DNA from 3 places in the Stenotrophomonas sp. YJH_SMC_65 genome. Region 3 is predicted to be linked to each of the others. Evidence: predicted binding sites of a transcription regulator. Region 3 holds the regulator's gene; each other region holds the start of a gene.
What was found. Region 3 encodes FliA, which starts transcription of late flagellar genes. Its sites were predicted from a motif close to TAAAGTTTNNCNNNCNNNGGCCGATAA; they were not measured.
Positions count from the first base shown of each region.

Region 1: a site for FliA is predicted at 7,404-7,430, ahead of AC5P7A_RS08785 (methyl-accepting chemotaxis protein). Genes of this name have one in related genera too.
Region 2: a site for FliA is predicted at 7,092-7,118, ahead of AC5P7A_RS04630 (GGDEF domain-containing protein). Genes of this name have one in related genera too.

Region 1 is NZ_JCAFSR010000004.1:147,323-157,881, forward strand. It holds gene mdoH (glucans biosynthesis glucosyltransferase MdoH) at 1-1,298, opposite strand, end outside; gene AC5P7A_RS08770 (TonB-dependent receptor domain-containing protein) at 1,796-3,841, shown strand; gene AC5P7A_RS08775 (hypothetical protein) at 3,902-4,072, opposite strand; gene AC5P7A_RS08780 (DUF2628 domain-containing protein) at 4,290-4,676, shown strand; gene AC5P7A_RS08785 (methyl-accepting chemotaxis protein) at 4,755-7,286, opposite strand; gene AC5P7A_RS08790 (NAD-dependent epimerase/dehydratase family protein) at 7,498-8,391, opposite strand; gene AC5P7A_RS08795 (S41 family peptidase) at 8,490-9,401, opposite strand; gene AC5P7A_RS08800 (MarR family winged helix-turn-helix transcriptional regulator) at 9,451-9,915, shown strand; gene AC5P7A_RS08805 (DUF4434 domain-containing protein) at 9,920-10,559, opposite strand, start outside.
Region 2 is NZ_JCAFSR010000002.1:336,015-346,573, forward strand. It holds gene AC5P7A_RS04600 (alpha/beta hydrolase) at 1-332, opposite strand, end outside; gene AC5P7A_RS04605 (sensor histidine kinase) at 413-1,792, opposite strand; gene AC5P7A_RS04610 (response regulator) at 1,789-2,472, opposite strand; gene AC5P7A_RS04615 (metallophosphoesterase) at 2,606-3,733, opposite strand; gene AC5P7A_RS04620 (winged helix-turn-helix transcriptional regulator) at 3,807-4,256, opposite strand; gene AC5P7A_RS04625 (MFS transporter) at 4,346-5,548, shown strand; gene AC5P7A_RS04630 (GGDEF domain-containing protein) at 5,644-7,059, opposite strand; gene AC5P7A_RS04635 (TonB-dependent siderophore receptor) at 7,346-9,595, shown strand; gene AC5P7A_RS04640 (cation diffusion facilitator family transporter) at 9,776-10,559, shown strand, end outside.
Region 3 is NZ_JCAFSR010000017.1:21,604-32,162, forward strand. It holds gene AC5P7A_RS20935 (putative bifunctional diguanylate cyclase/phosphodiesterase) at 1-583, shown strand, start outside; gene flhB (flagellar biosynthesis protein FlhB) at 790-1,920, shown strand; gene flhA (flagellar biosynthesis protein FlhA) at 1,965-4,025, shown strand; gene flhF (flagellar biosynthesis GTPase FlhF) at 4,171-5,787, shown strand; gene AC5P7A_RS20955 (MinD/ParA family ATP-binding protein) at 5,774-6,661, shown strand; gene AC5P7A_RS20960 (RNA polymerase sigma factor FliA) at 6,658-7,404, shown strand; gene cheY (chemotaxis response regulator CheY) at 7,462-7,854, shown strand; gene AC5P7A_RS20970 (protein phosphatase CheZ) at 7,854-8,459, shown strand; gene AC5P7A_RS20975 (chemotaxis protein CheA) at 8,462-10,306, shown strand; gene AC5P7A_RS20980 (flagellar motor protein) at 10,397-10,559, shown strand, end outside.

The DNA of each region.
Region 1 (10,559 bases), on a different contig from region 3:
GGGATGGCGATGCCGATCAGCATCAGCATTGCCCACATCGGTGCGGTGAAATAGTGGCCGATGCCGATCAGCATGTGCGTGCGGCTGATCCAGTGCAGGCCGCGGCTGCCCACGACCTTGCCGTGCTGCAGGTTGCCCTGGCACCAGCGGCGGTCGCGAACCAGCAGATCGGTCAGCGTCGGCGGGCCCTCTTCATAGCTGCCACCGAGGTAGGGCACCATGTGCGCGGCCCAGCCGCCACGACGCATCAACGCTGCTTCGACGAAGTCATGGCTGAGCACGTGGCCGCCGAACGGCTTGCGCCCCGGCAGCGCCGGCAGGCCGGCGTGGTCGGCGAAGGCGCGGGTACGGATGATGGCGTTGTGGCCCCAGTAGTTGCTCTCGGCGCCATGCCACCAGGCCACGCCACGAGCGATCACCGGCCCGTACACGCGGCCACCGAACTGCTGCATGCGTGCGAACAGGGTGCGGCCGCCGATCACCGACGGCAGGGTCTGGATCAGGCCGACGTCGGCGTTGTGCTCCATGCCGGCCACCAGGCGCACGATGCTGTCGCCGGTCATCAGGCTGTCGGCGTCGAGGATCAGCATCTGCGGGTAGGCACCGCCGAAGCGACGGACCCAGTCGGCGATGTTGCCGGCCTTGCGCCCGCTGTTGTCACCACGGCGGCGGTAGAACAGGCGGATCTGCCCGTCCGGCACCCGCTCGCGCAGCTCGCCGAACACCCGCTCCTCGGCAGCGGCGATGTCCTCGCGACGGGTATCGCTGAGCACGAAGAAATCGAATCGGCCGAGCTGGCCGGTGGCCGCCACCGACTCGTAGATCGCCTGCAGGCCCGCCAGCAGGCGGCGCGGGTCTTCGTTGTAGGTCGGCATCAGCAGCGCGGTGCGGCTGTGCACGGTCGGCAGCGGCTTGTCCGGGTCGATGCCGAGGCGATAGCCACGGTCGAACACGGCGGTCAGGAAGCCGGCCAGGGCGCTGGCGAAAGACAGCGCGATCCAGGCAAACAGGCCAACGAACAGCACCAGCAGGCAGGCTTCGAGCACGCTGATGCCATTGGCCGACAGCACCCGCCACATCATCCGCGTGGCCACGGCGGTCATGCCGAGCGTGCCACCGAAGATGTACAGCCGGCGCAGGCCGATCAGGCGCGGCGACGTGCGATGCCGCCGGACCTTCAGTGCACCTTCGCGCAGGGTCTGTTCGGGCATCTGCAACGGCGATTCAGCGGGCAGCAGCGCCCAGCCGGCGTCGAGCCGGGGCGTTTCTGCTTCCGCATGGATGGTCTGCACCCCCATCGCCGCCTACTCCGCGCCGTCGGCACGGCCGGCCATCCCGGCCGGGCTGCATGCACCAAGGTTCCCGGCGCGCTTTCCCGGCGCCCGCACTTGTCCAGACTGTGTCGGCTTCAGGCCGCACAGTCGATGTCTGTCACTACCGGAACCCACACGATCTCCAACGGGGCGGAATCGAAAATGCGGCCCAGTCTAGGGCGCTGAATGTAAGCCGGGTGCGAAGGCCTACGCCGGGATTTATCCCCATTCAGCAAATAGCAGGCGATCACGTCGGGGGATGGCCAGATGTCATTGCATCGCCCCGGGTACTGGATCGTATCAAACGCGAACGGTTATCATTTCATTAACCAGGCAGGTCACCGTCTTCCCGCACGGCCGCGACCCACCCAGCTGCGCCGGTCCGCACCGCGCGCACCGACGACCCACGGAAGGGTGGCTGCCTGCTGTCTGCCTGCGCCTGCTGCTTCCACCGGGTCACCCCACCTCCCATGGAAGCCGCCATGTCCCCATCGTCCCGTTCCCGTTCCGCGCGCCTGCCGCGCACCCGCCTGGCCCCTGCCCTGGCCTCCGCCTGCCTGCTGGCCCTGCCAGGCCTGGCCGCTGCAGAGGCCGGCGCCGATGCCTCCACCAAAGATCTGGATACCGTGGTGGTCACCGCCTCGGGCAGCCAGCAATGGATCAAGGATGCCCCGGCCAGCATCAGCGTGATCAGCCGTGAGGACATCGAGCGCCAGCCGGTTCCCGACCTGGCCACCCTGCTCAGCCGCGTGCCGGGCGTGACCGGCGGCCTCAGCGCCGTCGGCGAACAGTCCAAGATCAAGCTGCGCGGCATGCCGTCCAACTACACGCTGGTGCTGGTGGACGGCAAGCGCATGGGCAGCTCGGCCGCGACCAACTACCGCCCCGACCTCGGCCGCCAGGACCTGAACTGGATCTCGCCCGACCAGATCGAACGCATCGAAGTGGTGCGTGGGCCGATGTCCTCGCTGTACGGCTCCGACGCCATGGGCGGGGTGATCAACATCATCACCCGGCGCATCGGCGACGAATGGAACGGCAGCGCCACCCACAGCTACACCCGTCCCGGTGATGGCAAGCGCGGCGATACCCAGCAGATCGGCGCGACCTTCTCCGGCCCGCTGGGCGAACGCTTCGGCCTGCGCATCGGTGCCAACAGCATGCGCCGTGATTCGGACCAGTCCAACCACGGTGTCTACGGCAATGCCTACGCCGGCGAGAAGGACCGCACTGTCGATGCGCTGCTGCAGTGGAAGCTGAGCGACGCACAGGAACTGTCGCTGGAAGCCGGCCATGGCGTGCAGCAGGCCTTCATCGATGCGTCGCTGGAAAAGCAGGACGAAGGCGCCTGGGGAGCCAGTGAGCTCAAGCGCAGCTCGCTGGCGCTCAACCACGATGGCACGTGGAGCTTCGGCACCTCCAGGCTCAGCGCGTACTGGACCGAATACAAGAACGACATCGGCGCCACCGGCCGCTCAGAGGCCACCGACACGATCATCGAAGGCAGCCTGACCACGCCGTTCACCCTGGGCGTTAAACACCAGTTTGCCGTGGGTGGGCAGTGGAAGCGCCAGGAACTGACCAACACCGATACCATCGGCCGCGCGCCGATCGACTACGCCGGCAACGCCGTCAGCGGCTCCAGCCTGGAAGTGGATACCTGGGCGCTGTTTGTCGAAGACGAACTGAAGCTGCACCGCACCCTGGCCCTGACCGTGGGCGCGCGCCTGGACCACCATGAGAAGTTCGGCGGCCACGTCAGCCCGCGTGCGTACCTGGTCTGGCATCCGGCCGAACAGTGGACCATCCGCGGTGGCGTCTCCAAGGGGTTCCGTGCGCCCAGCCTGACCGAGAATTCGGCCACCGCTGCCACCCAGTCCGGCGGCCGTGGCTGCACCTCGCTGATCCCGCTGGGGTATACCCGCGGCGGGTGCTACATGGCCGGCAACCCGGACCTGGATCCGGAAACCAGCACCAACCGCGAGATCGGCATCAGCTTCGACAATGACCTGATCGATGTTGGCGTGACCTACTTCCACACCGACTTCCGGAACAAGATCGAATACGCACCGCTGGGCCGCTTCAACGGCATCTGGTGGACGCGCATGAGCAACGTGCAGCGCGCGCGCACCAGCGGCATGGAAGGCAACTTCAACGTCCGCTTCGGCGAGCAGTGGCGCTGGCGCACCTCGGCGACCTGGATGAAGGAAGCCAGGAACCTGACCACCGGCCGCAACCTGATCGATACGCCGGAATTCTCCGGCTACTCGTCGCTGGACTGGTCGCCGAATACGGTGTTCTCCGGCAGCCTGTCGGCGCAGTACACCGGCAGGCAGACCGGCACCGCCACGACCTTCCTCAAGGCCTACACCCTGTATGACCTGACCGTGGCATGGAACGTCAACGAGGTGCTGACCCTGCGCGGTGGCGTCAGCAACCTGGCCGACAAGAAGCTGTATGCGGAAGGCTCCACCGACTACTTCGTCGCCGGGCGCAGCTACTTCCTCAGCATGACCGCGCGCTTCTGACCGGCGGCACGCGCCGTGATCGCGCTGGCGACATGCCAGCGCGATCGACGGTATTGCGGGTTACTCGCTTTCCAGCGCGGCCGGTGCCGCGTCCCGCGTGGCGGCCGTGCGCGCACGGTCCATCGCCACCGCCAGTTGCTGGCGTGCGAGCAGTTGTTGTGCCTGCACCACTTCAGGTGTCGGCAGGAGCACCGGTCCCGGTGCGTTTTCCGGTGTAGCAGGTGTGGTCATGCAACCTCCATGGACATCCCGCCGCCGCACGGGTCCAACCGGGGCGGCAGCGGAACTGCGCACCCTATCCTAAAAACAAGGCGGGCGGGTGACGGTGCGGCACCCGGCCGCAGCACGTGGAACACGGCACGCGTCACATTTTTGACGGCAGCCCTTGGATCCTGAATAGGACTTGCCTTATCATGAAAACGTTTTCTCACAGGGATGTTTCCCCCAAATGAATACCACTGACCTGTCCCAGTTCAGCCCGAAGTGGCAGTTCCGCTTCAACTTCTTCCGCCAGCATGGCGCGCCCAAGAATCCCGGTTTCAAGCAGGCCTGGAAGGCGCTGTCGTTCGGTGACCGCCTGAAGATCAACCTGAACTTCTTCGCGTTGTTCTTCGGTGCGATCTACCTGTTGATCCTGGGCATGTGGCGCAAGGCGCTGGTGGTCATCGGCATCAACATCGCGCTGGCCATCGTCAGCATGTTCCTTCCCGACGTCGTCGGGCGCATGCTGTTCATCGCGATGAATCTGCTGGTCGCCTCCAGCACCAACTACAGCTACTACCTGGAGAAGGTGGAAGGTCGCGCCAGCTGGAACCCGTTTGAAGGAATGTTCTAAGCCATCAGACCGGCGCAGGGATGCGCGGCAAGGACGCAACCGACGCCCGGCCCCCGCCGGGCGTCTTCATTTGCGCGATCAGGCCGCGCGGCGTGCCACGGCCGCCGGCTCGGCCTGCAGGCGGAAGCGCGACACCGCCACCGCCAGCTGCTCGGCCTGCTCCTCCATCGCGCGCGCGGCGGCACTGGCTTCCTCCACCAGCGCGGCGTTCTGCTGGGTGGTTTCGTCCATCTGCACCACAGTCTGGTTGACCTGCTCGATGCCGGCCGATTGTTCGCGCGACGCGGCCGAGATCTCGGCCATGATCTCGTTGACCCGACCGACCTGACCGACGATGTCCTGCATGGTGCGCCCCGCGCCGTGCACCAGCTGCGCACCGGCACCGACCTGGGCCACCGAGGCGTCGATCAGCTCCTTGATCTCCTTCGCAGCACCCGCCGAACGCTGCGCCAACGCGCGCACTTCACTGGCAACCACGGCGAAGCCACGGCCCTGCTCACCGGCGCGCGCCGCTTCCACTGCTGCGTTCAACGCCAGGATGTTGGTCTGGAACGCAATCCCATCGATCACCGAGATGATCTCGGCGATGCGCTGCGAAGACGCCTCGATCTGCTCCATGGTGTGCACCACCTGGCTGACCACCTGGCCGCCTTCGCTGGCCACGCCCGCCGCGGAACCGGCCAGCGCGTTGGCCTGCAGCGCGTGGTCGGCGTTCTGGCGCACGGTGGAGGTCAGTTCTTCCATCGACGCGGCGGTTTCTTCCAGGTTGGCAGCCTGCTGTTCGGTACGGCGCGACAGGTCGCTGTTGCCGGCAGCGATCTCACCGGCGGCCAGGCGGATGCTGGCTGCCGACTGCTGGATCTGGCCGACGATCTGGGTCAGGTGCTGCACGGTGCTGTTGGCATCGTCGCGCATCACCGCAAACACCCCATGGAAGTCACCCTGCATGCGGGTACTGAGGTCACCGCCGGCGATCGCGCGCAGCAGCGTCGACAGTGCGGCCAGGTTGTGGTCGCTGACTTCCATCATGGTGTTGAGGGTCTCCACCATGCGGCGGAAATCGTGGTCGAAGCGCAGTGCATCACCGCGCACGGCGAAGTCACCGGCGGCGGCCGCAGCGGCAAGCTGCTGGATCTGCTCGTTGATCGCGGCCAGGTTGCGCTTGGTGGTCGCCATCGCAGCGGTGAACACCGCCTTCTCGCCCGGCAGTGCTTCCATGTCCACGCTTAGGTCGCCGACGGCATAGCGCTGCATCACTTCAACCAGGCGCTGGGTGACCGCGTTGCTGGAGGCCACCAGCTGGTTGCTGTCGGCCACCATGCGGCCGTACTCGCCCGGGAACGCCGCGGCATCCATACGGTAGCTGAGTTCACCGGCATCGTGGCGGCGCGCCATTTCGGCCTGCGCAGCCATCACCGCCTGCAGCTGGCCGCGCATGCCCTGCATCGCGTCCAGCAGGCGCCCCACTTCGTCGTTGCTGCGCGCCGGCAGGGTGCTGTCCAGCTTGCCGGCGGCGACGTCACCGGCCACGCGCACCGCTTCGGCCAGCGGGCGGATCGCCAGGCGGCGCAGCAGTATGTAGACACCGGCGCTGAGGGTCAGCGCGGCGATCACGCCGACCAGCAGGGTCAGCCACAGCAGCTGGCGCGCTTCGGCCACGATCACCGCATGCGGCATCACCACGCCCAGCGCGAAGCGCTGCGGGGCATCGCCCACGCGCAGCGGCACATACACGCGCACGTTGCCGGCCGCATCGGGGCTGAAGGCCTCGAAGGGGCGGTCGGCGGCGATCTCGGCCAGCATGCTGCGGGTCAGTGCGTCGTTGCGAGGCTTGCCGATTTCGGCGGCATTGGCCGAGGCCAGCACCACGCCCTTCGGCGACAGCAGTTCGACGCGGCCGGCCCCCATCGGCTTCAGCGTGGCCAGGTGCTTCTGCAACGCTGCCAGCGAGAAGTCGACGGTGAAGACACCGAGGAACCTGTCGTTCTCGATGATCGGCGTGCTCAGCGTACTCATCAGCACCTGCTGCCCGGCGATGTCATAGGCATACGGTTCGCTCACTTTCGGCAGCTTGTCGCGGCTGGGCACCATGTACCAGTCACCGGAACCGCTGGCGGTCTCGGTGTAATCGGTCATCACCGACTGCTGCGGCTTGCCCTCCTGCCAGGCCCAGTAGCTCATGTAGCGGCCGGTGGCATCGTGCGCCTCGGTGTTGACGAACTCGGCATCCTTGCCGTCGAAGGCATCGGCCTCCCACATGGTGCTCTTGCCCAGCCATTCGGGATGGGCGCGCAGCTGCTCGCCCAGCACCGCCGCCAGGCTGGCGCGGTCGGGCACGTCACCACGGGCGCGCTGGGCCAGCACGCTTTCAACCATGGCATCGTTGCTGGCAAAGGCGGTGCCCAGATCGGCCGCCACCTGGCGCGCCTCAGCGGTCGCCTCGCTGGTCATGGTCTGGCGCGAGGCGCTGATAAGGCTGGCGCTGGCCTGTCGGTAGATCAGGAACGCGGTCAGGCCGAAGCACAGCAGCGCGATCGCGGCGGTGCCCAGCATCAGCTTGTGGGCGATGCTGCCCGGGCGGCGGGCAGCGGCGGAACGGGAAGAAGGCATGGGAGGGTCCGCAAGGCAGTTCAGGACGACCGGCACCACGAAGGCACCGCGCAGGCGCGCGATCCGTCGCGCAGGCCACCGGCCGCCGGGCGGGCCCGGCGCTGGAAGCGCACCGGGTTAGCGGCCGCCCGCCAACGAGGTTGAGGCGACCGGCCTGCACATTCCTGAATCTGCTCAGGGTCGGGTCAGCCACCCGTTCGTCGCGATGGCCTCACTCGGCCACGCGGTCCTTGATCCACTGCGCGCGCGGCAGTACCTCGATGCTGCCGACGGCATACTGCTGCAGCACGTCGTCCGGCCCGAAGCACGGTTGCCAGCCCAGCTCACTGCGCAGGCGGGCACTGTCGTAGACACGGTCGATGCTCAATGGCAGCGGCCAGCCACGGCGTTCGAACTCGGCCAGCAGCTGCGGCGCGCGACGGGCCAGCACGCTGCGCGGGTGGGTGGCCAGTTCCAGGCAGTCCTCGCGCCGGAACGGCGTCGGTGCGCAGGCGAGATAGCGGGCGAATCGGGCGCCTTCGTCGAGCAGCAGTGCAGCGTGTGCGCTGGCCACATCGCGGGCGTCGATGCCGCGATGCAGGCGGAACATCGCCATGCGCTCGGGCGGTTCCGGGAAGCACCGGCCCATGCGCAGCACGCGAACGCTGAAGCCCGGCGTGGCGGCAGCTTCAGCCAGGGTCTCGGCCTGCAGCTTGGTGCGATGGTAGATCGTGCGCGGCAGTGGCTCGGTGTCTTCGTCGATCCAACGGCAGCCACCGGCTACCACGGCATGGCCGTACAGCGCGGTGGTGCTGGTCAGCACGAAACGCCGTGCGCCGGCTTCGCGTGCGGCCTGCAGCAGGTGCGCGGTTGCCTCCACGTTGATCTGCTGGAATACCGCGTCCGGCACCAGGCCGACATGCGGAGCATGCAGGGCCGCGGTATGGATGACCGCGTCCACGCCCTGCACCGCACGCGTGACCGCCTGGCGATCGGTGACATCGGCAATGATGCGCGTGGTGGCGAACGGGCTGCGGTCCAGCCCCACCACTTCGTGGGCGGCCGCCAACGCACCGAAGATCGCGCGCCCGATGCGCCCGGAACTGCCGGTCAACAGAATCTTCATTGAGTCCATTCACTCGAAGCGCCCGGGAACTACCGGGATGCTTCGATTCTAGGCATGCATTCGCGCATCTGCGATAGGACAGCCATGCAATCGTGCGTTCATCTTGACGACTTCGCAGGCGCCAGCAGTTGCCGCGCGATGAACAGCGGATCGTCGCCGCCGGCCACATCAGGCCTCACGCCGGTGCCTTCCCAGTTGCCGCCGGTGCGCAGATTGATCGGTTGCCGGTCGGGAATGCTGATCTGATAGCCATCGGGCAGCAGCACAGGATCACCAAACATATGCGCGGCACCGCCACTGCGCGTGCCGACAATGCGCGCGCGGCCCAGGGCCTGCAGCGAATAGGCGACGAACTCGGCCGCCGAACCGGTACGCCGGTCGATCAGCACCACCAGCGGCTTCAGGTACACAGGCAGGCTGGCAGGCGGCAGCGGTACCGGCGTGCGCCGGCCACGCTGGTCCAGCTGCTGCACCGCGCCGATCTTCGCGTCCAGCAGCGTGCGCACCAGCAGGTCGGCACTTGCATCGTCGCCTCCCCCGTTCTGGCGCAGATCCAGCACCAGGCCATCGGTGTCGGCCAGCAGCGTGAAGGCCGCAGCGAACTTCGGCCGCGCCAGATCCAGCGGGTAAAAAGTACTCAACCGCAGGTAGCCAATGTTGCCTTCCAGCACCCGCACCTCGCGCACACCGGCACCATTGCTGCGGGCATCGGCACGCCAGGCCATCAACCAGTCGTCCTGGCCGGCAGCTGCGTCCACGCGCTCAACGTGGAAGTGGCCATCGAACATGTCCAGGTCCTGGTTCAGGCGTGCGCTGAACGCAGCAGGATCCGAACAGCTGTCCGCATACCGCTGCTGCGCCGACCAGCTGCGCAGGGCATCGGCGATGCGGGCGGCCTCCGCCTCGTCCAGGTACTGCGCCTGCACGGCGCTGGCGGCCGCCTGCAGCACCGCATCCTGCGCCGGGCAGGCCGTCGCCAGCAGCGCGCCGAGCATCCAGGAGACCGCCATCATCCACCCCGCATTGAGGATATATAAGCGCTTATATATCATCCCGCTCATGGATCTCCAACACGCCACGCTGGGTACCCTGCTGCGCGCACTGCTGGACCAGCTGGACCCGGCCGTCGAGCAGGCCTACCGGCACCTGCAACTGGACTACCGGCCGCGCTACACGCCGGTGCTGCGCACGCTGATGGCGCAGGGCCCCTGCCGGATCAAGGACCTCGCGCTGGCCTGCGGGCTCAGCCATTCGGCGCTCAGCCAGACCGTGGCGGCGATGGTGCGCGATGGTTGGCTGCACACTGCCAATGGTGACGACGGGCGCGAACGCATCCTGCAGTTGAGCCCGCGCGCGCAGCGCGCGATGCCTGTGCTGCAGGCGCAATGGCAGGCCACCGCAGTGGCGGCACGCAGCCTCGATGCCGATCTGGGGCAGTCGTTGGAGCAGGTGCTGCGCAAAGCACTGGTGGCGCTCGAACAACGGCCCTTCGCACAGCGCCTGCAGGACGCCCGCCGGCGCTGAGGCGTTACTGCTCTGCAGCCATCTCGATCTCGCTGAGGAAGGTCCAGCTGCCGTTGGCCACGCGCAGCTCCAGCGTGCGGCATTGCGCAGCCAGGGGGGCTGCATTGCCGAGCACGTACTCCTCTTCGGTCGAGCCCATCACGCCGGACTGGGTGAAGGGTGCCGACAGCGTGCCGATGGTTACGGCGGCAGTTCCGGGCTCGGCGCACATCACCTCCACCGAAGTCGGCGTGACGATGCCCCAGGCCGGGCGGGTCATCGTATGCAGGCCGATCCAGTCCACCCGTCGGCGCTGGCCCAGGTCGATGGTGATGCTGACGTTGCCGTGCACGCCTACCCAGCCCGCGTCCATCGGATTGCGCGGGTCGCCTACCCGGCGGTCGAACAGCTCATGGCCGCTGCCGTCGGGATAGCTGGTCGCCGGCGCCACGCTGTAGTGATAGGTGGTCTGCACCGGATCGACGAGGTACGAGGCACCCAACCCGTACAACCCGCGATAGGTGTTCATCATCCGCGGCGCCTCGCCGTAGCCCTGGCCGGGGCCGACCACTTCGGACATGTGGTACTGGTTGAGCCAGGCAACGCGCTTGCCAGCCGAACGCGCGCTCCACAACTGCTGGTTGATGCGCTGCACCGACGCCGAC
Region 2 (10,559 bases), on a different contig from region 3:
CCGACGCCGGACACCCATTCGGGGCGGCGTGCAGCCAGCGCCAGCGCCAGTACCGCGCCCATCGACAGGCCGCCGACGAACAACTGGTCGACCTTGCCACGCAGGCTCGCCGCTGCATCTTCCACGCCCTGGTACCACTGTTCCCAGGTGGTCGCCAGCAGGTCATCCACGGTGCCGCAATGGCCGGGCAACTGCACGCCGTGTACGGTGAAGCCGGCGTTGTTCAGGCCCTTGCCCAGCATGCGCATTTCCGCCGGGGTGCCGGTCAGGCCGTGGACCAGCAGCACGCCCTGCGGGCCACCGGGGAGGAAGAAGTCGTGCGATTCGGTCACCTGGCGGCTCCGGGACGGCAGTGGGGATGGTCAGGATCGCAAGCGCGATTTTCGCCAGCCTTTCAGCGCCCCGGTACGGGTCAGGGGGCCTTCAGCAGCGGCAGTGTGATGGCGACCTTCAGGCCCCCACCGGCGCGGTTGAGGAAGGTCAGGCGGCCGCCGGAATGCTCCACCGCTTCGTGCGCGATGGCCAGGCCCAGGCCGGTGCCGCTGGCTGCGGTGCCAGGCGCTCGGAAGAAGCGCTCGCCCAGCCGTGGCATCACGTCCTCGGGCACGCCGGGGCCGTTGTCCTCCACGTACAGTTCGACGTCATTGTCATCCAGCGCATGCACGCCGACCGTGACGGTCGCATCGCGGCCGGCATAGCGCAGCGCATTGTCGATCAGGTTGTCCAGTGCTTCCTGCAGCTGGGCACCATTGCCGAGCACGCGCAGCGGGTGGGGGCTGCCGCGGTAGCCCAGATCGATGCCATCGCGGATCGCTTCGGGCACGCGCATGCCGACCCACTGCGGCACCAGCTCGCACAGGTCCAGTGCCTCCACGGTATCGGGCACGGTCTGCGCCCGGCTCAGTGCGAGCAGCTGGGTGCTGACCCGGGCGGTGCGCTGGTTGAGCCGGCGGATGTGCTGCAATGCCTCGCGCACCGTGTCCGGGTCGCCATGTGCCAGTGCCTGGTCCACGTGCAGGGCCATGCCGGCCAACGGCGAGCGCAGCTGGTGCGCGGCATCGGCGATGAAACGGTTCTGCAGCGTGATCATTTCCGCCTGGCGCGCGAACAGATCGTCGATGGTGCTGATCAGCGGCTGGATCTCTTCGGGCACGTCGGCATCGGAGATCGGTGCCAGTTCGCCGCGGCGCTGCGCCAGGCGGGTCCTCAGCGGGGTCAGGATGCGCAGGCCATGGGTCACCCCGAACCAGACCAGCGCGGCGGTGCCCAGCGCCAGCATGGTCATCAGCGGGATGATGATCATCAGGATCTCGCGCGCGCGCTGGCGTCGTTCGGCCATGCTTTCGGCCACCGTCACCGCCAGCTGGTCCTGCGGATCGTTCATCGCACGCGTGCAGACGGTGGCCATGCGCACCGGCTGGCCGTTGAGAATGCCATCGTACAGGGTGGGGTCCACGCCGGTGCATTCCTGCGAAGGCGCGTAGGCACTGAAATCCGCATTGCCGCTGAGTGTCCCCTGGCGGCTGCTGTCCACGTTGAAATAGCGATGGCCGTCGGGCTCGTATTCGATCAGGAAGCGCGCCTGCGGAGACAGGTCGCTGGTCACCGGCATGGTGCTCAGCATCTGCGCGAACGAGTGCGTGTCGTCGATCAGGTTACGGTCGTGGATGCGGTTGGAATAATCCAACGCAACGTAATAGGCCAGGATCGTATTGAAGGTAAGCAGGCCCAGCATCGGCAACGCCAGGAAGGCGAGCAGGCGCCGGCGCAGGCTGGGGGGGCCACTGATCACGGGGCGCTGTCGTCCTGCGCGTCTTCCAGCATGTAGCCCAGTCCGCGCACGGTGCGGATGCCCATGCCGCCGGGCTGCAGCTTGCGGCGCAGGCGGTGCAGGGCGATGTCCAGGCCGTTGTCGGTCAGGTCCTGGCCCCAGTCGCACAGCGCCTCCACCAGCTGTGCGCGCGAGACGATGCGCTCGGCGCGTACCGCCAGTGCCGACAGCAGGCCGAACTCGCGTGCGGTCAGTTCCAGCGACTGGTCGTCGATCCACACCCGATGCCCGGCCAGATCGATGCGCAGGCGGCCGATGCGCAGGTCCGGGTTGCCATTGCTGGTCACGCGGCGCAGCTGTGCGCGCACGCGGGCTTCGAATTCGTCCAGTGCGAATGGCTTGACCAGGTAGTCGTCGGCACCGAGGTCGAGCACGCGCACGCGTTCGGCCAGGCCGTCGCGGGCGGTCACCACCAGTACCGCCAGGCCATCGCCGCGCTGGCGCAGGCGCTGCAGCACGTCGCGGCCATCCAGCTGTGGCAGGCCCAGGTCCAGCACCAGCAGCGCGTATTGGGTCGAACCCAGCGCGGCGTCGGCGTGCGCGCCGTTGTCGACGTGGTCGACCACATGCCCCTGCCGGCGCAGCGAGGCGCACAGGCCGGAGGCGATGTCCGGGTCGTCTTCAGCAATCAGAACGCGCATGCGCGGGGAGCTCCTGTAACGGTCGGGCCCAGCGGGTGGACGGGGTGGGCCTCTCGGCTGCCGAGGGTAGCCGCAAACCGGGTGAAGGTGGAGCGCGCCGGCACCTCCCGGCACCGTCGCGCTGTCCCGCCATTCAGTCCTGCAGGCCCGGCTCACCCAGTGCCAGCGGCACCCGTGAGCCGTCCAGCAGGCCGCGGCTGAGCCTGCCATCCTCGATGAACAGCAGTTCGCCGTTCTCGCCGTTCTTGATGCTGCTGTCGATGGCGATCACGCGGTCGCCGTGGAAGCTGCTGACGTGTGGCATCGAGGTATGGCCAACCACGATGCGCGTGAGCTGCAGGCGGTCGAGCACGGCCTGTACCCCCGCTGTGTCGAGGCGGCCATCGAAGTAGCCGCGGTACCAGATCGGGCTGGTCTTGCCGTCATACAGCGGTGCGGTGGTCGGGTCGGCCTTCACTTCGGCCTTGGGCAGGCCCAGAGAGGCCTGATAGGCCGCATTGGTGCGTGCCGGGTCCAGCGCCAGCTGCACCGCTTCGGGCGAGATGCCGCCATGCAGGAACAGGGTATCGCCGATCTTCAGCAGCACCGGGCGGGTGCGCAGCCACTGCCCGATCACCGAGTCGGCGCCATACAGTTGCGGGTAGCTGCGGCCCAGCAGCTGGGCGCTGCGCAGGTACTTCGGGTTGACGTAGCGCAGGTCGTCGTACAGCACCATGGTTTCGTGGTTGCCTAGCACGAAGTGCACTGCGCCACCGGCGGCGGCGGCCTGCTGCTGCAGGCCGTACAGCAGCCAGAACGCCTCGGTCACCTGCGGGCCGCGGTCGAATACATCGCCAGCGATGACCAGCGTGTCCTTGCCCAGGGCCCAGCGATCCTGCGCGTCGATGACCTGGTGGGCGCGCAGCAGGCGCACCAGCAGCCCGTACTGGCCATGGATATCCGACAGCGCGACGATGCGCGGCGCGGCCGGCAGCACGGAGACCGAGGCCGCATTCGGCGCGGCCACGTGCACGGTGTGTTCGTAGCCACAGCGCGGCGCGATATCGGTGCCCGTCGTGTTGATGGCCAGCGAGCGCGACTCGACCTTGTCGTCGCAGATCCACTTGGCCTGCAGCTGGTCGCCCTGGCGGAATACATAGGGGCCATCGGCCTGCACGTGGTCGGCGGGCGCGGCAACCTCGCGGGCCTGCGTGGTTGCTGTGGCGCAGGCCAGCAGCGGCAACAGCAGGGCGGTCAGCAGGAAAGGGCGATAGCGCGGCATCGGCGGCGTCCGGCGGCGGAAACCTCCGATGCTAACCGGCGCGGCCCGATCGTGGTGTGCGCGAATGGGCGGATCAGGCGCCGCGCCGGTCGTCCTTGAGCTTGCGCACGCGGGTGGCGGCGGCCTGCAGCGGCTGACCGTCGCGCCCGTGTGGCTGCATGTAGGGCAGTGGTCGCCGCGTGCTGGATTCGATCAACTGCGAATGGGCTTCACCGGCGCTGAAGCGATGGCGTTCTCCCCACTGGCGCAGCGCGACCAGCAGCGGGAACAGTTCCTGGCCGGCGTGGGTGAGCACGTATTCCTGGTAGGCCGAGCCATCGGAGGCCGGTTGCAGTTGCAGGATGCCGGCCTCGACCAGCCTGCGCAGGCGATCGCTGAGGATGTTGCGCGCCGCGCCGAGGCTGCGCTGGAAGTCGCCAAAGCGCGTGACGCCGTCGAAGGCATCGCGGATCACCAGCAGTGCCCAGCGATCACCGAGCAGGTCGGCGCTGCGGGCAACGGGGCAGGGACTGTCGGCGTGCATGCTGTGGCCTCCGAATGTGGTTGCAGTTTAAAACCAATGACGATAGCCTGCATCAAGTTTCAAATTGCAACTACACCATGAGCGCATCGATGTCCCGCCCATTGCTGACCCTGCTCGCGGTCGCGGCCGGCGCCAGCGTTGCCAACGTCTATTACGCGCAACCGCTGCTGGATCGGCTGGCACAGGCCTTCGCACTGGACCGTGCCGTGGCGGGCGCAGTGTTGGCGGCAACCCAGGCCGGCAGTGTGCTGGCATTGCTGGGCCTGCTGCCGCTCGCCGATCGCGGTGACCGGCGACGCCTGCTGCGGATGCAGTTGATGGCGCTGGTGCTGGCCCTGCTGTGGCTGGCAGCGGCACGCACGGCCGGTTGGCTGTTGTCGGGCATGCTGCTGGCCGGGCTGTTGGGCACCGCGCTGACCCAGGGCTTGATCGCCTATACCGCCACGCTTGCGCCGCCCGAGCAGCGCGGGCGCCTGGTGGGCGTGGTGCAGGGCGGCGTGTTCATCGGCCTGTTGCTGGCGCGCGTTGTATCGGGCGCGGTCGCGGCCACCGTCGGCTGGCGGGCGGTCTATCTGCTGTCGGCAGCGCTGATGGCGGCCCTGGCCGTGCTGCTGTGGCGGCGTCTGCCGGCGGTGCCGGTGCCGGCGGTACCACCGCGCTGGCGCGAACTGCTGGGTTCGATGCTGGGCATGCTGCGCCGGGACCGCGCGCTGCGCGAGCGTGGGCCGCTGGCATTGCTGCTGTTTGCTGGCCTCAACGTGTTCTGGGCGGCGGTGCCGCTGCCGCTGTCGGCGCCGCCGTTGCAGTGGTCCACCGCGGCCATCGGCGCACTGGGCCTGGCCGGCGTAGTGGGCGCCTTGATGGCGGCGCGGGTCGGGCACTGGATGGACCGCGGTTTCGCCGGTCGGGTCAGTCTTGGCGCGCTGCTGCTGATGCTGGCCGCGTGGTGGCCGCTGCTGGGCCTGCCGCAGTCGCTGTCGTTGCTGCTGCTGGGCGTGATCGTGCTCGACCTCGGTGGGCAGGCACTGCACGTATCGAACCAGGCGCTGCTGCTGCGTGCACCGGCAGAACAGCATGGACGCCTGGTGGCGTTGTACATGCTGTTCTATGCAGTGGGCAGTGGTGCCGGTGCGGCTGCCGGGCCCTGGATGCAGGCCCGGCATGGCTGGCCTGCCGTGTGCCTGCTGGGTGCAGGCATCGCGGCACTGGCGCTGCTGTGGTGGGCAGCATGGCGGGTGGTGGCGTCCAATGCATCGGCTGGCGGGCGAACCGGTAGAGTCGACTGTCGGTAGAGTCGACTGTCAGTCGACTGCTCTTCGCCCCGCGTGCGAAAAATCCCGCGCTGCGTGCGATAGTCGACCAGCGGTGGACTCTACCTGTCCTGTCGTCATCGCTGCAGTGCACGCCGTCCCGGTGCTTCCTCAAGGTCCGCGCTGGCCACTACCACGCGGTTGCGGCCGCTGCGCTTGGCCTCGTACATCGCCGCATCGGCCCGTGCCATCAGCCGCTCGTAGTCCGGGTGGCCGTCATGGCCGGCTACGCCGATGCTGGCGGTCAGTGCCAGTACCTGGCCGTTGGCCAATGCCACCGGTGACTGCGCGATCTGCCGCCGCAGGCTTTCGGCGATCACCGCGGCCTGTGATTCGCTGGCCGCGACCAGCACCACCACGAACTCCTCGCCGCCATAGCGGAACAGGTAGTCACTGCCGCGGGTCAGCTGGCCGAGCAGGCCGGCGACGTGCTGCAGCGCGCGGTCCCCGGCGTCGTGGCCGTGGCCGTCGTTGATCGCCTTGAAGTGATCCAGGTCGAGCAGCAGCAGCGAGAACGGCGTGCGGTTGCGCGTGGCCAGCTCGATCTCCCGGCGCAGCACGGTAGGCAGGAAGCGGCGGTTGAGCAGGTTGGTCAGCGCATCGCTGCCGGCATCCAGCTCGCCGATGCGCTCGAACAGCAGCGTCATCAGGGTGCGGATGGCGGCCAGGTCCTCGCGGATGGCCGGCAGCACCGCCAGTCGTTGTGCCGGGGCATCGTTGCTCGCCCGCTGCAAGTTGCTGTCGATGCGGGCCATCAGCTGGCCGACCTGCCGGGTCTCGCTGCTCTCGCCGAAGCTGGGGATGCCCTTGTGGGTGAACCACAGGCCGAACTCGGAAGTGGCCAGGCTGGCGCTGTCGCTGGCCTGTACGTGGCCAGCGAGCGCGTAGAGCAGGGCGTTCTCCCAGTCCAGCAGCAGTGCGCGCTGGCGTTCGCGTTCGGTGCCGACGTTCTGCACCAGCGAGAACAGCCGGTACGCCGCATCGGCGCGGGTCGAGCGCTCGCGTGCATGGGTATAGGCCAGGGTCATGCCTTCCATGGCGATGTCCATGATCGCGCTGAGGCAGTCGATGGCGGCGAACGCAGTGGCACTGTCGGGCGCGTCGTCGTGCAGGCGCACGAACAGTTCGTGCTTGAGCACGCGCGCGCCGCGGGTGACCAGGTCGACCGGAATACCGACCCGGGCATGCACATCGCCGATCACCCGCTGCGAGGCAACGGCGCCGGCAATACCGTCGGCATTGGTGGTCAGCAACTGCACCAGCCAGCGCTGCATGGCCGGCTGCAGGCGCTGCTTGACCTGGTCGTGGGACAGGAAGCGGCGTGCACGCCCGTCCTGCAGCAGTACCTCGTAGAAGCGTTGGGCCAGCGCCGGCGGGGCATCGGCGGCGGCGGCGTGCAGCAGCGCGGTGGCGGCAGGGCCGGCCTGTTGCAGGCAGTGCTGCCAGGCCTCGGCCAGCGGTTGGCTGGCATCGTCCAGTTGGGGTGGTTCCACGTCGATCTCTGACTGCGTACGGCAAACCACGGGTATCGGCCGCGGTGGCGCACGGTTGATGGCGGGTTGGCCGGTCAGTTTATGCGCGATGCAGGGTTGCACGGCGCGCAAAGCACGTCGGCGCCGCGGCGGCAATGAGTGAACGCATTTGAGAATCACTCGCATTGATGGGAGAATGCGCGCACGGATCGGCCCGCAGGCGACTGCAGCGACGCTCCGCCTCCCCCTCGTCGTTGCCTCAAGCCCTTTGCCAGAGGCCCCGTTGCCCTGCCAGAAGGTCCAGATCATGTCTCCTGCCGTTGTCCTTTCGCCGCGCCCGCTGGCGCTCGCCGTTGCCGCCCTGCTGGCGGGAAGCGCCCTGACCGCCCAGGCCGAAACCGATGCCACCGATATCGACACGGTGCATGTCACCGCCTCGCAGATTGCCCGCCAGGCACTGGGTACCTCGACCATCACCGCCGAGGACATCGCCAAGCGCCCGCCGGCCAACGACATCGCCGAGCTGCTGCGCACCATGCCGGGCGTCAACCTCACCGGCAACAGCGCCTCGGGCCAGTACGGCAACAACCGCCAGATCGACCTGCGTGGCATGGGCCCGGAAAACACCCTGATCCTGGTCGACGGCAAGCGCATCGGTGCGCGTGATGCCGTGCGCATGGGCCGTAGCGGTGAGCGCAATACCCGCGGTGATACCAACTGGGTGCCGGCGGAAATGATCGAGCGCATCGAAGTGCTGCGCGGCCCTGCGGCGGCACGCTATGGCTCCGGTGCGTCCGGCGGCGTGGTCAACATCATCACCAAGCGCCCGACCGGCGACCTGACCGGAGCGGTCGACCTGTATGGCCTGGTGCCCGAGCACAGCGCCGAAGGCGGCAGCGAGCGCGTCGGCCTGCAGCTGAGCGGGCCGATGACCGACACCCTGTCGTTCCGCCTGTACGGCAACCTCAACAAGACCGACGCCGACTCACTGGACCTCAACCGCCAGTACGCCACCAACCCGAACGCGGTGCCGCCGGCTGGCCGCGAGGGTGTCAAGAACCGCGACGTCAACGCGTTGCTGCGCTGGGACATCACCGCCGACCAGGTGGTGGAGTTCGAAGCCGGCACCAGCCGCCAGGGCAACATCTACGCCGGTGACCGCGCGGTCAGCACTACCGGTACCTCGACCGGCGTTGACCTGGCGGCGCTGGCCGAAGGCGAAGCGGAAACCAACCGCATGTACCGCAACACCGGCGCGATCACCCATCGCGGCCGCTGGGGCGACGTGACCTCGCGGGTGACCGCCGCGGTGGAAGCGGTCAACAACTCGCGCATCAATGAAGGCCTGGCCGGTGGCCCGGAAGGCAGCTTCAACGGCACCGACTGGTCGACCTCGCGCCTGCGCAACTACCAGCTGGATGGCGAAGTGAGCTTCCCGACCTCGCTGGGCAGCGCCGAGAACATCTGGACGCTGGGCTTTGAATACCTGGACAGCCGCCTGACCGACCCGTACTCGATGAGCCAGTCCAGCAGCAGCGGCGGCGGTATCCCGGGGCTGTCGGCCGATCGCGCGCGGGGCAAGGCCGACGCGCAGACCACCGCAGTGTTCGTCGAAGACAACATCTACCTGGGTGAGCGCTGGATCGTCACCCCGGGCCTGCGCTTCGACCACCACAGCCAGTTCGGCAACAACACCAGCCCCAGCCTCAATGCGCAGTTCCGCATCAACAGCGACTGGGTGGTGAAGGGCGGCATCGCCCGCGCGTTCAAGGCGCCGAACCTGTACCAGTCCAATCCGGACTATCTGTACTACACCCGTGGCAACGGCTGCCCGAATGCACTGCCGAGCCTGGGTGCCGGTTGCTACATGCGCGGCAACGCGGACCTGAAGGCGGAAACCAGCCTGAACAAGGAACTGGGCATCGAGTGGGCACCGCAGAGCGGCTGGCAGGCCTCGTTGACCTACTTCCACAACGACTACAAGGACAAGATCCAGGCCGGCTACACCCAGGTTGGCCTGACCGCCGACTCCAAGGGCCGCATCTTCCGCTGGGAGAACGCGCCCAAGGCGATCGTGCAGGGGCTTGAAGGCAACCTGGTGATCCCGCTGCTGGGCGAGCAGGGCAATCGCCTGAAATGGAGCAACAACTTCACCTACATGGTGGAAAACGAGAACAAGAGCACCGGCCAGCCGCTGTCGGTGATCCCGAAGTACACCGTCAACACGATGCTGGACTGGCAGGCCACCGACAAGCTGTCGGTGCTGCTGACCGGCACGTTCTACGGCAAGCAGAAGCCGGCCACCGCCAACATCAACAATGATCCGCGCTGCACCGGCAGCTGCGATCCCTCGATCGCGCTGCAGGACCGCGGTGCCTACAACATCTGGGGCGTGAGCGCGCGCTACAGGGTGACCGAGACGGTCAGCTTCGGCTTCGGCGTGAACAACCTGGCCGACAAGCGCCTGTTCCGCGAGGCCAACAGCAGCGATGCCGGTGCGGCGACCTACAACGAACCGGGCCGCGCCTACTGGGCCAGCCTGCGCTTCGGGTTCTGACCGCACGCGGACGCCGGTCCGCTGCGGTCGCCAGGCCAGGCCTGGCGCTGCCGGCCACGCTCCGGTAGCGCCGGGCCTTGCCCGGTGAGGGATCGCCTGGGCTGCAATGTTATAAACACCGTAATAGTCTCCCCCGCCAGCACGGCGTAGCCTGCACCGCATCGCAAAGGAGCTGTTGCCATGGGCCACGACCACGATCACCTGCCGTCCCAGATCCGCCACGAGAAACCCTTGTGGTGGGCGCTCGGCCTGACCTCCACCTTCCTCGTCATCGAGGTGGTGGGCGCGTTCTGGACCAACAGCCTGGCGCTGCTGTCCGACGCGGCACACATGGCCACCGATGCACTGGCACTGATGATCGCGCTGGTCGCGGTGCGGTTGAGCCGACGCCCGCCGGACGCGCGCCGCACCTACGGCTATGCACGCCTGGAAGCGCTGGGCGCGATGATCAACGGCGCCATGCTGTTCGTGGTCGCCGCCTACATCCTGTGGGAGGCGATCGGTCGTTTCCGCGAACCGCAGGAGATCGCATCTTCGGGCATGCTGGTGATCGCCGCCGCAGGCCTGGTCATCAACCTGATCTCGATGCGCCTGCTGCAGGCCGGCAGCGGCGAGAGCCTGAACGTGAAGGGCGCCTACCTGGAAGTGTGGGCGGACATGCTTGGCTCGGTGGCGGTGATCGCCGGTGCGTTGTTGATCAAGTGGACCGGCTGGAAGCCGATCGACCCGATCCTGGCGGTGCTGATCGGCCTGTGGGTACTGCCGCGCACCTACGTGCTGATGCGCGAGGCGATCAACGTGCTGCTGGAAGGCGTGCCCAAGGGCATGGACGTGGCCAAGGTGCGCGACAGCCTGTCCGGTCATGCTGCGGTGCTGGACGTGCATGACCTGCATGTGTGGGCGCTGGCCTCCAGCACGCCGGCGCTGACCGCGCACATCGTGATGCGCGACGGCACCGACGCCG
Region 3 (10,559 bases):
GCTGCGGCGCTGGCACGACACCGGGCATGAAAGCTGGTCGATGTCGGTGAACCTGTCGCCGGTGCAGTTCAGTTCGCCGCACCTGCTGCAGGATGTGCGCGAGGTGATCGAGCGCCATGGCATTGCCCCGCGCCACCTGGTGCTGGAGATCACCGAAAGCACCGTCATGCGCGATACCGATACCAGTCTTCGCCTGCTGCAGGCGCTGTCGGCGCTGGGCGTGGGCATCTCCATCGATGATTTCGGAACCGGCTATTCCAGCCTGCTGTACCTGAAGCGGCTGCCGGCCACCGAGATCAAGATCGACCATGCGTTCGTGCGCGACCTGGAACACAGTGCCGAAGACGTTGTGATCGTCTCGGCGATCGTGGCGCTGGGCCATGCGCTGGACATGGACATCGTCGCCGAGGGCGTGGAGACCGCCGCGCAGCGCGCCTACCTGGAACGCCTGGGCTGCGACTTCCTGCAGGGATACCTGCTGGGCCGCCCGGTGGATGCGGCGCGCTTCATGCAGCTGCACGACCTGCCCCGGCCGCGGGTGGAACTGGCACAGAGCCCGCCGCCGCAATACCCGCCCGGCTGACACCGGGCCACGCGCGCCCGCCATCACGGAACGATTCCTGCGGCACTCTCCTGTAGAGCCGAGCTCATGCCCGGCTGTGCTTCGCGCCTGGCCCCAACCGTAGCCGAGCGTGGGCTCGGCTCTACAGAACGGGCCGTCGGTAGATCCACGCCAGGCGTGGAACGGTTCTTGCACGCACCCCGGCACCCCCTGCCGCAGTGCCTGTGATGTCCGAGAACGAATCCGCCGGCGAAAAGACCGAACAACCCACCGAAAAACGCCTGCGCGATGCCCGTGAACAGGGCAACCTGCCGCGCTCGCGCGAACTCGGCACCGCCGCCGTGTTCGGCGCCGGCGTGCTGGCGGTGATGGCCATGAGCGGCTCGATCGGCCGTGGCGCCACGGCCTGGATGAAGCACGCGCTCAGCCCCGAACAGAGCCTGCGGCAGAACCCGAAGGAACTGTTCGGCCACTTCGGCGACCTGCTGCTGCAGTTCATGCTGGTGATCGCACCGCTGGTGCTGGTCTGCCTGCTGGCCAGCTTCGTCGCCCCGCTGGTGATGGGCGGCCTGCGCTGGTCGCAGAAGGCGTTGCTGCCCGACATCAACCGCATGAACCCGATGAGCGGGCTCAAGCGCCTGTATGGCCCGGAGGCGATTGCCGAATTCACCAAATCGCTGCTGCGCGTGGCCTTCGTCGGCGTCGCCGCCGGGCTGGTGGTCTGGACCGGCTTCGACACCCTGCGCGGGCTGATCCACCACCCGCTGGAAACCGCCATCACCGATGGCCTGGGCTTCACCCTGCGCCTGCTGCTGGCCACCGCCGGCGCGATGCTGGTGCTGGCCGCCATCGATGCGCCGTACCAGCGCTGGAACTGGATGCGCAAGCTGAAGATGACCCGCGAGGAACTGCGCCGGGAAATGAAGGAAAGCGAGGGCAGCCCCGAGGTGAAGGGCCGCATCCGCCAGCTGCAGCAGCAGATGGCCAACCGCCGGATGATGGAGGCGGTGCCCACTGCCGACGTGGTGGTGGTCAACCCCACCCACTACGCGGTGGCCCTGAAGTACGAGGGCGGCGCCATGAACGCCCCCACCGTGGTCGCGCTGGGCGTGGACGAAACCGCCCTGCGCATCCGTGAAGTGGCCGACGGCAACAAGGTGGCGATCGTCTCCGCCCCGCCTTTGGCACGCGCCTTGTATCGGGAAGGCCAACTCGGAAAGGAAATCCCCGTGAGACTGTATTCGGCCGTCGCCCAGGTCCTGTCCTACGTCTACCAGCTGCGCGCCTGGCGCACTGGCCCGATGCCGGACGCCCCGCACATCCAGGTGGATGAATTCGGCAAGGGAGGCCGCCCGTGAGCGCCCAGCCCTCCGCCGGTTTCAACACCCGCCGCGCCCTGGAAATGATCCGCCAGGGCCTTGGCGCGCCGCTGATCGTGCTGGCCCTGCTGGCCATGGTCGTGGTGCCGCTGGCCGCGCCGGTGCTCGATGCGCTGTTCACCTTCAACATCGCCATCTCGCTGATGGTGCTGCTGGCGGTGGTCTACGTGAAGCGCCCGCTGGACTTCACCATCTTCCCGATCGTGCTGCTGATCACCACCATGCTGCGGCTGGCGCTGAACGTGGCCTCCACCCGCGTGATCCTGCTGAACGGCCAGAACGGCCATGATGCCGCGGGCAAGGTCATCGCCGCCTTCGGTGAATTCGTGATCGGCGGCAACTATGCGGTCGGCATCGTGGTGTTCGCGATCCTGACCATCATCAATTTCGTGGTCATTACCAAGGGTGCGGGCCGCGTTTCGGAAGTGACCGCGCGCTTCATCCTGGACGCGATGCCCGGCAAGCAGATGGCGATCGACGCCGACCTCAACGCCGGTTTGCTGACGCGTGAAGAAGCCAAGCTGCGCCGCGAGGAAGTGCGTGAGGAAGCCGACTTCTACGGTGCGATGGACGGCGCCAGCAAGTTCATCCGCGGCGACGCCATCGCCGGCATCCTGATCCTGTTCATCAACATGCTCGGTGGCCTGGCGGTGGGCGTGCTGCAGCATGGCATGCCGTTCGGCGAGGCCGCTGCGACCTATACCCTGCTGTCGATCGGTGACGGCCTGGTGGCGCAGCTGCCGGCCCTGCTGGTCTCCAGCGCGGTGGCGATGCTGGTCACCCGCGCCTCGCGCTCGCAGGACATGGCCCAGGCCATGACCGGACAGGTGTTCGGCCAGTACCGCGCGCTGGCGATCACCGCCGGCATCATCGGCGTGGTCGGCCTGGTGCCGGGCATGCCCAACGTCGCTTTCCTGACGCTGGCCGCGATCCTCGGCTTCATCGCCTGGAAGCTGTACCGCAAGGGCAAGGCGCCGGCTGCCGATGCGGCAGGCGGTGGCACCGATGCCGCCGCACTCAACGCACTCGGCCGCCCGGCCGCACCGGCACCGACTGCCGAACTGAGCTGGGACGAACTGCGCCCGGTCGATCCGCTGGGCCTGGAGGTCGGCTACCGGCTGATCCCGCTGGTGGACAGCAACCAGGGCGGCGAACTGATGGCGCGCATCAAGGGCGTGCGCCGCAAGCTGACCCAGGATGTCGGCTTCCTGATCCCGTCGGTGCACATCCGCGACAACCTGGAACTGCCGGCCAACGGCTACCGCGTGCTGGTGCACGGCGTGCCGGTGGCCACCGCCGAGATCCACCCCGACCGCGAGCTGGCGCTGGACCCGGGCAGCGCGCTCGGCGCGCTGGAAGGCATCGCCGGCAAGGACCCCGCATTCGGCCTGGACGCCACCTGGATCCAGCCGCACCAGCGCGCCCAGGCCGAAACGCTGGGCTACACCGTGGTCGATCCGGCCACCGTGGTCGCCACCCATCTGTCGCACCTGATCCGTGAGCACGCGCCGGAACTGCTCGGCCACGAAGAAGTGCAGCACCTGCTGGCCAACCTGGCCAAGAGCGCGCCCAAGCTCGTCGAAGATCTGACGCCGAAGGCGTTGCCGCTGTCGGCGGTGGTGCGCGTGCTGCAGAACCTGCTGGTCGAGCGCATTCCGATCCGCCAGCTGCGCAAGATCGCCGAGGCACTGGTCGAACATGCGCCCAGCAGCCAGGACCCGGCCGTGCTGACCGCCGCTGTTCGCACCGCACTGGGCCGCTTCATCGTGCAGGAGATCGCTGGAATGTCGGCGGAGCTGCCGGTATTCACCCTCAACCCGCAATTGGAACGTGTCTTGCAGGAGTCCACGCAGGGCAACGGCGCCGCGCTGGAACCCGGACTCGCTGAGCGACTGCACCAGAGCCTGGCCGAATGTGTCAGCAAGCAGGAAGCCCGCAACGAGCCCGCGGTCGTGCTGGTACCTGGCCCGGTGCGCGCCGCGCTGGCCCGCCTGGTCCGCCACAGCGTTCCGTCGCTGTCGGTCCTGGCCTACAGCGAGGTGCCGGAGGACAAGCGCCTGAAGCTGGTCGGAACGATCAGCTGACGCCGCCCTGCGATGCGCCAGAAAACAGACACCACTTTCGAACCAACGCAACAGACAGATACCAAGGGGAACCCGCACCGTGCAGACCACCGACCACCCGAGTTCTCCGACCGCCACCCCGCCGTCTTCGCCCCGTGACCACAGCATGAAAATCAAACGATTCGTCGCCGCCGACATGCGCTCGGCCATGAACCTGGTGCGCAAGGAACATGGTCCTGACGCCGTGATCCTGTCCAACCGCCGGATCGAGGAAGGCATCGAGATCGTCGCCGCCGCCAACTACGACGAGAGCGCCGTGCAGCGTGCACTGGAAGCCTCGCGCCGTGACGTCGCACCGCCGCCGGCACCCAAGCCGCGCACCGCCGCCGACGCGGTGATCGCCGCCGTCACCCGCCGCCGCAGCAGCACCCCGGCGCCGGAACCGGTCGCGGCCACCACCTCGGCAGTGGCCGCCCTCGCCCGCGCCGCCGTCGGTGCCACCGGCCGCACCCTGGACAGCGCCGACGAGATCGTGCCGACCCGGGGCAGCACCGGCTTCGCCGCCACCCTGGCCCGCGCCGCCGTCAACGAACCGGCACCGCCGGACCAGACCTTCGCGCCGTTCGCCGAGGCCATCGTTGCACCGGCCGCCACCGTGCCGGCCAACCGCGCGCGCTTCCAGATCGACCCGCCGCACGAGGCGCATCACGAAAGCGTGGCCCCGGCCGTGCAGCCGCCGCCGCTGCCGACCGCTGCCGTGATCGACGCGCAGCCCGGGATCGCCGCCAGCGAACCGGCAGCGGTCGAAGCCGCCGTCGAAGCCAGCCCGGCCCCCATGCTGGCCCCGGCACCGACGCTGACCGTGGTTGCCCAGGACGACGCCGAGATCCGCCAGCTGCGCCAGGAAGTGGCCGGCATGCGCCAGGTGATCGAGCGCGAGATGAACCGCTTCACCGACGAGCGCCTGCGTGGCAGCCCGGTGCGCGCCACCGCGCTGGACCTGATGGACGAGTACGGTTTCGACGCCGGGCTGGCCCGCGACGTGGCCATGCAGATCCCGCTGGAAACCGAAGCCCATCGTGGCCGCGGCCTGATGCTGGGGCTGATCTCGCGCAAGCTGCCGATCGCCCCGGTCGACCCGCTGGAGGAAGGCGGCGTGATCGCGCTGGTCGGCCCGACCGGCGCCGGCAAGACCACCACCATCGCCAAGCTGGCCTCGCGCTTCGCCGAGAAGCACGCCCCGCGTGACGTCGCCCTGGTCACCACCGACACCACCCGCATCGGCGCCCGTGAACAGCTGTATGGCTACGGCCGCCAGCTCGGCATCGCCGTGCACGAGGCCAACAGCGGCACCGACCTGGACCAGCTGCTGGAACGCTTGAAGGACTACAAGCTGGTGCTGATCGATACCGCCGGCCTGGGCCCGCGCGACCGTGCCCTGGCCGCCCAGCTGCAGTGGCTGCGCGCCGCGCGCCAGGTGCGCACCCTGCTGGTGCTGCCGGCCAACACCAGCTTCGGCGACATGGACGAGGTGGTGCGCCGCTTCGGTGCGGCCAACCTGCAGGGCCTGGTGCTGAGCAAGCTGGACGAGACCGGCCGCTTCGGCAACGCCCTGTCGGTGGCCGTGGACCACGCCCTGCCGATCACCTGGGTGACCGATGGCCAGGACGTCCCGGAGGACCTGCACCGGGCCAGTGCAGCCAATCTTGTACTTCGCCTTGAAGATTTGCGCCGAGCGGCCGATATGCCCTGCAACCCGGAGTTGAACCATGCCGTCGCGTGAGTACGCCAAGCTGACCAAGACCTTCCCGCTGTCGGCCACCCGCAGCGAGCCGCTCGGCCCTGTGCGCACCATCGCCGTGACCGGCGGCAAGGGCGGCGTGGGCAAGACGAATGTGTCCGCCAACCTGGCGGTGGCGCTGGCCGGCATGGGCAAGCGCACGCTGCTGCTGGACGCCGACCTCGGCCTGGCCAACATCGACGTGATCCTGGGCTTGAACCCCACCTTTACGCTGGCCGACCTGGTGGCCGGCCGCTGCTCGCTGGACGACGTCATCGTCGAAGGCCCGAACGGCGTGCTGGTGGTCCCGGCCGCTTCCGGCCGCCGGCACATGGCCGAGCTTGCCCCGGCCGAGCATGTCGGCCTGGTCAACGTGTTCTCCGAACTGGAACGCGAGCTGGACATCATGGTGGTCGATACCGCCGCCGGCATCACCGACGGCGTGCTGACCTTCTGCCAGGCCGCGCAGGACACCGTGGTGGTGGTCTGTGACGAACCGGCCTCGATCACCGACGCCTACGCACTGATCAAGGTGCTGTCGCGCGAGCGCGGCGTGGACCGCATCCAGGTGGTGGCCAACATGGTGCGCGACCCGAACGAGGGCCGCGTGCTGTACGAGAAGCTGACCCGCGTCTGCGAGAAGTTCCTCGCCGATGTCTCGCTGAACTACCTGGGCTGCGTGCCGCAGGATGACTGGCTGCGCCTGTCGGTGCAGCGCCAGCAGCCGGTGGTGAAGGCCTATCCATCCAGCCCGTCGGCGCTGGCGATCACCGAGATCGCACGCCGCACCGCGCGTTGGCAGGCACCGACCGAACCGCGCGGTGGCGTCGAGTTCTTCCTCGAACGCATCCTCAAGCAGCGTGGGGTGGCCGCATGAAAGGCGCAGCCCACCAGTACAGGGAAGTCCAGCGCTCGGCGGCCAACGAGGTCATCGCCCAGCATTCGGACCTGGTGCGACGCATCGCCCACCACCTGGCCGCGCGCCTGCCGGCCAGCGTCGAAGTCGATGATCTGATCCAGGCCGGCATGATGGGCCTGATCGAAGCCTCGCGCAGCTACGACGCCGACCAGGGCGCCTCGTTCGAGACCTATGCATCGATCCGCATCCGCGGCTCGATGATCGACGAGATCCGCCGTGGCGACTGGGTGCCGCGCTCGGTGCACCGCCGTGCCCGTGATGCCGCCGCCACCATCCGCCGCCTGGAACAGAGCACGGGCCGTGCCGCCAGCGCCACCGAAGTGGCCGCCGCGATGGAGATGCCGCTGCCCGAGTACCTGAGGCTGATGGAAGACGCCGCACGTGGCCAGGTGCTGAGCCTGGAGTCGCGCATCGAAGACCAGGGCGAACTGGATACCGTCGCCCAGGGCGGCCCGACCCCGCAGCAGGTGCTGGAGCGCGGCGAGTTCGGTCGCGAGCTGGGCAAGGCCATCGGCCACCTGCCCGAGCGCGAACAGCTGGTGCTCTCGCTGTACTACGAGCAGGAGCTGAACCTGAAGGAGATCGGCGCGGTGCTCGGCGTGAGCGAGTCGCGGGTCTGCCAGATCCATGGCCAGGCCGTGCTGCGCCTGCGCGGCCGCCTGAAGATTTTCGAGGCCGTCGACGCCGGCCTGGAAGAATGAACATCCCCGAGGCGACTGCCCCCGGTCGCCCGGAATGAACAACAAAGGAACTCTGCTTTGAACAAGAACATGCGCATCCTCATCGTCGACGACTTCTCGACCATGCGTCGAATCGTCAAGAACCTGCTGGGCGATCTGGGCTTCACCAACACCGCCGAAGCCGAGGACGGGCATGCCGCGCTGTCGCTGCTGCAGAGCCAGCCCTTCGATTTCGTCGTCACCGACTGGAACATGCCGGTGATGACCGGCATCGAACTGCTCAAGGCGATCCGTGCCGACGCCAAGCTGAAGACCCTGCCGGTGCTGATGGTCACCGCCGAAGCCAAGCGCGAGCAGATCATCGAAGCGGCCCAGAACGGCGTGAACGGCTACATCATCAAGCCGTTCACCGCGCAGACGCTGGAAGAGAAGCTGGGCAAGATCTTCGAACGCCTGGCGGCCAGCGCCTGATGGATACCACGGTCGACAAGAACGCCCTCGCCCTGCGACTGCAGGAAGCCCTGGATGCCCTGGAGTCCGGTGACGAAGCCGCCTGGCGGCAACGCATCGACGGACTGGTCGCGCTGCGCACGCAGCCGATGATGAGCGGCCTCTCGCGGCTGGCCCGCGAGCTGGGGCAGGCCCTGGGCGAACTGCCGACCGTGCCCAGCGAGGCCGGCGAACTGGACGATGCGTGCGCACGTCTGGACCACGTGGTGGCGATGACCGAACAGGCTACCCACCGCACCCTGGACCTGGCCGAGGAATGCCGCAGCCTGACCGAGCAGCTGCGCGCCGAAGGCCTGCAGCCAGGCCAGGACGTGCAGCTCGAGCGCATCCGCCACAACCTGACCGAGATCGCCCTGACCCAGAGCTACCAGGACCTGACCGGGCAGATCATCCGTCGCGTGGTCGGCATCGTCCGCCGCGTGCATGAAGGCTTCGGCGCGCTCGGCCTGCCGCCGGAACAGCATCGCACCGACCCGGAACTGGCCGGGCCGGCACTGAAGGGACTGGACCGCCACGCGGTCTCGCAGAACGACGCCGACGACCTGTTGTCGGATCTGGGGCTGTAAGCATGAGCGCGGTATCCGACGACATCACTGCCGATTTCATCATCGAGGCACAGGAAATCCTGGATCGCCTCGGCGAACAGCTGGTGTCGCTGGAGCAGGCACCGCAGGACACCGAACAGCTCAACGCGGTGTTCCGGGGCTACCACACGCTCAAGGGCGGCGCGGGTTTCCTCGGTGTCACCGCCATGGTCGAGCTGTGCCACGCCGCTGAAGAAGCGCTGGGCGCTGCACGTGCCGGCCAGGCCGTGCTGCAGGCCCATCACTTCGACGCCGCCCAGCAATCGCTGGACTACCTGCAGTCGATGCTCGATGCCGTGTCTTCCGGCACCGAGCCGGGCTATGCACCGCCGGACCTGATCGCCCAGTTCGACGTGCATGGCGGTGCAGCAGCGCCTGCCGCCGCTGCCGCCGCACCGGCGGCCGGTGCCGGCGACCTGATCACCGATGACGAGTTCGAGGCGCTGCTCGACCAGCTGCACGGTGGCAACGCACCGACTGCGGTGGCGCCGGCAAAGAAGGCCGACGACGGCCTGATCAGCGAAGATGAGTTCGAAGCCCTGCTCGACCAGCTGCACGGTGGCGCCGCACCCGGCGCCAGGCCCGCGGCTGCGGTGGCGCCGGCACCGATCGCCGCCCCGCGCCCGGCCGCCGCACCGGCACCGGTGGCCAAGCCGGCCGCCAAGCCGCTGGCCGAAGCCGAACACACCGTGCGCGTGGACACCAAGCGCCTGGATGCGATCGTCAACCTGATCGGCGAACTGGTGCTGTCGCGCAACCGGCTCAAGACCCTGCGTGCGCGCCTGCGCGACGAGGAGCTGGACCGCGCCGTGTCCACCCTGGACATCGCCACCGCGCGCCTGCAGTCGGCGGTGATGCGCACCCGCATGCAGCCGGTGGGCAAGGTATTCTCGCGCTTCCCCAAGGTCGCCCGCGACGTCGCCCGCTCGCTGAAGAAGGAAGTGGACCTGGAGCTGATCGGCGCCGAGACCGAGCTCGACCGCAACCTGGTCGAAGCGCTGGCCGACCCGCTGGTGCACCTGGTCCGCAACGCCATCGACCATGGCGTGGAAATGCCCGACCTGCGCGAAGCGCAGGGCAAGCCGCGGATGGGCCATGTGCGGTTGTCGGCGCAGCAGGAAGGTGACTACGTCAGCATCGAGGTGCAGGACGATGGCGCCGGCATCGATCCGGAAAAGCTGCGCGCGAAGGCACGCGAGAAGGGCCTGATCGATCCGGAAGCCGCCGCCCGCCTGAGCAGCGAGGAGTGCCTGCACCTGGTGTTCCTGCCCGGCTTCTCGACCAAGCAGCAGGTCACGGATATTTCCGGGCGCGGCGTCGGCATGGACGTGGTGCAGTCGCGCATCCGCGAACTCAGCGGGCAGATCCAGATCCAGTCGGAGCTGGGCCGCGGCAGCCGCTTCCTGATCCGCGTGCCGCTGACCCTGGCGATCCTGCCGACCCTGCTGGTGCAGGCCGGCGAGGACGTCTATGCGCTGCCGCTGGCGCGCGTGATGGAGGTACTGCACGCGCCGCGCACCTCGCTGGGCTGGTTCGATGGCCGTGCCGTGCTCGACCGCCGTTCGCACACGCTGCCGCTGGTCGATCTGCGGCAGTGGCTGGATGTGACGCCGGCCGCATCGACCCTGCTGACCATCGTGGTGCTGCAGGCCGGCGAAGCGCGCTTCGGCCTGGTTGTGGACCAAGTCCGTGGGCGCGAGGAAGTGGTCATCAAGCCACTGCCGAAGGCCCTGCGCGGCCTGCGTGGTTACGCCGGTGCAACCTTGATCGGCGATGGTCGCATGGCGCTGATCCTGGATGTGGATGGCCTGCGCAGCCCGCACGACTGACCCGCTTGCTGAACCCGTAAAACCGTGAAGTCGCACCAGTAGCCCGTACCGGTGTCTCAAGTCCCATTCATACAAGCCGATACCGGATCCATGGATAGACTCAGCCTCATTGGACTCTTTCTCGCCCTGGCCTCGCTGGTCGGTGGCAGCATCCTCAAGGGCGCCGGCCTGGCGTCGTTGTGGTCGCCTGCGGCGTTCGTGATCGTCATCGTCGGCACCGTTGCCGCGATCCTGCTGCACACCTCGCCGGCGG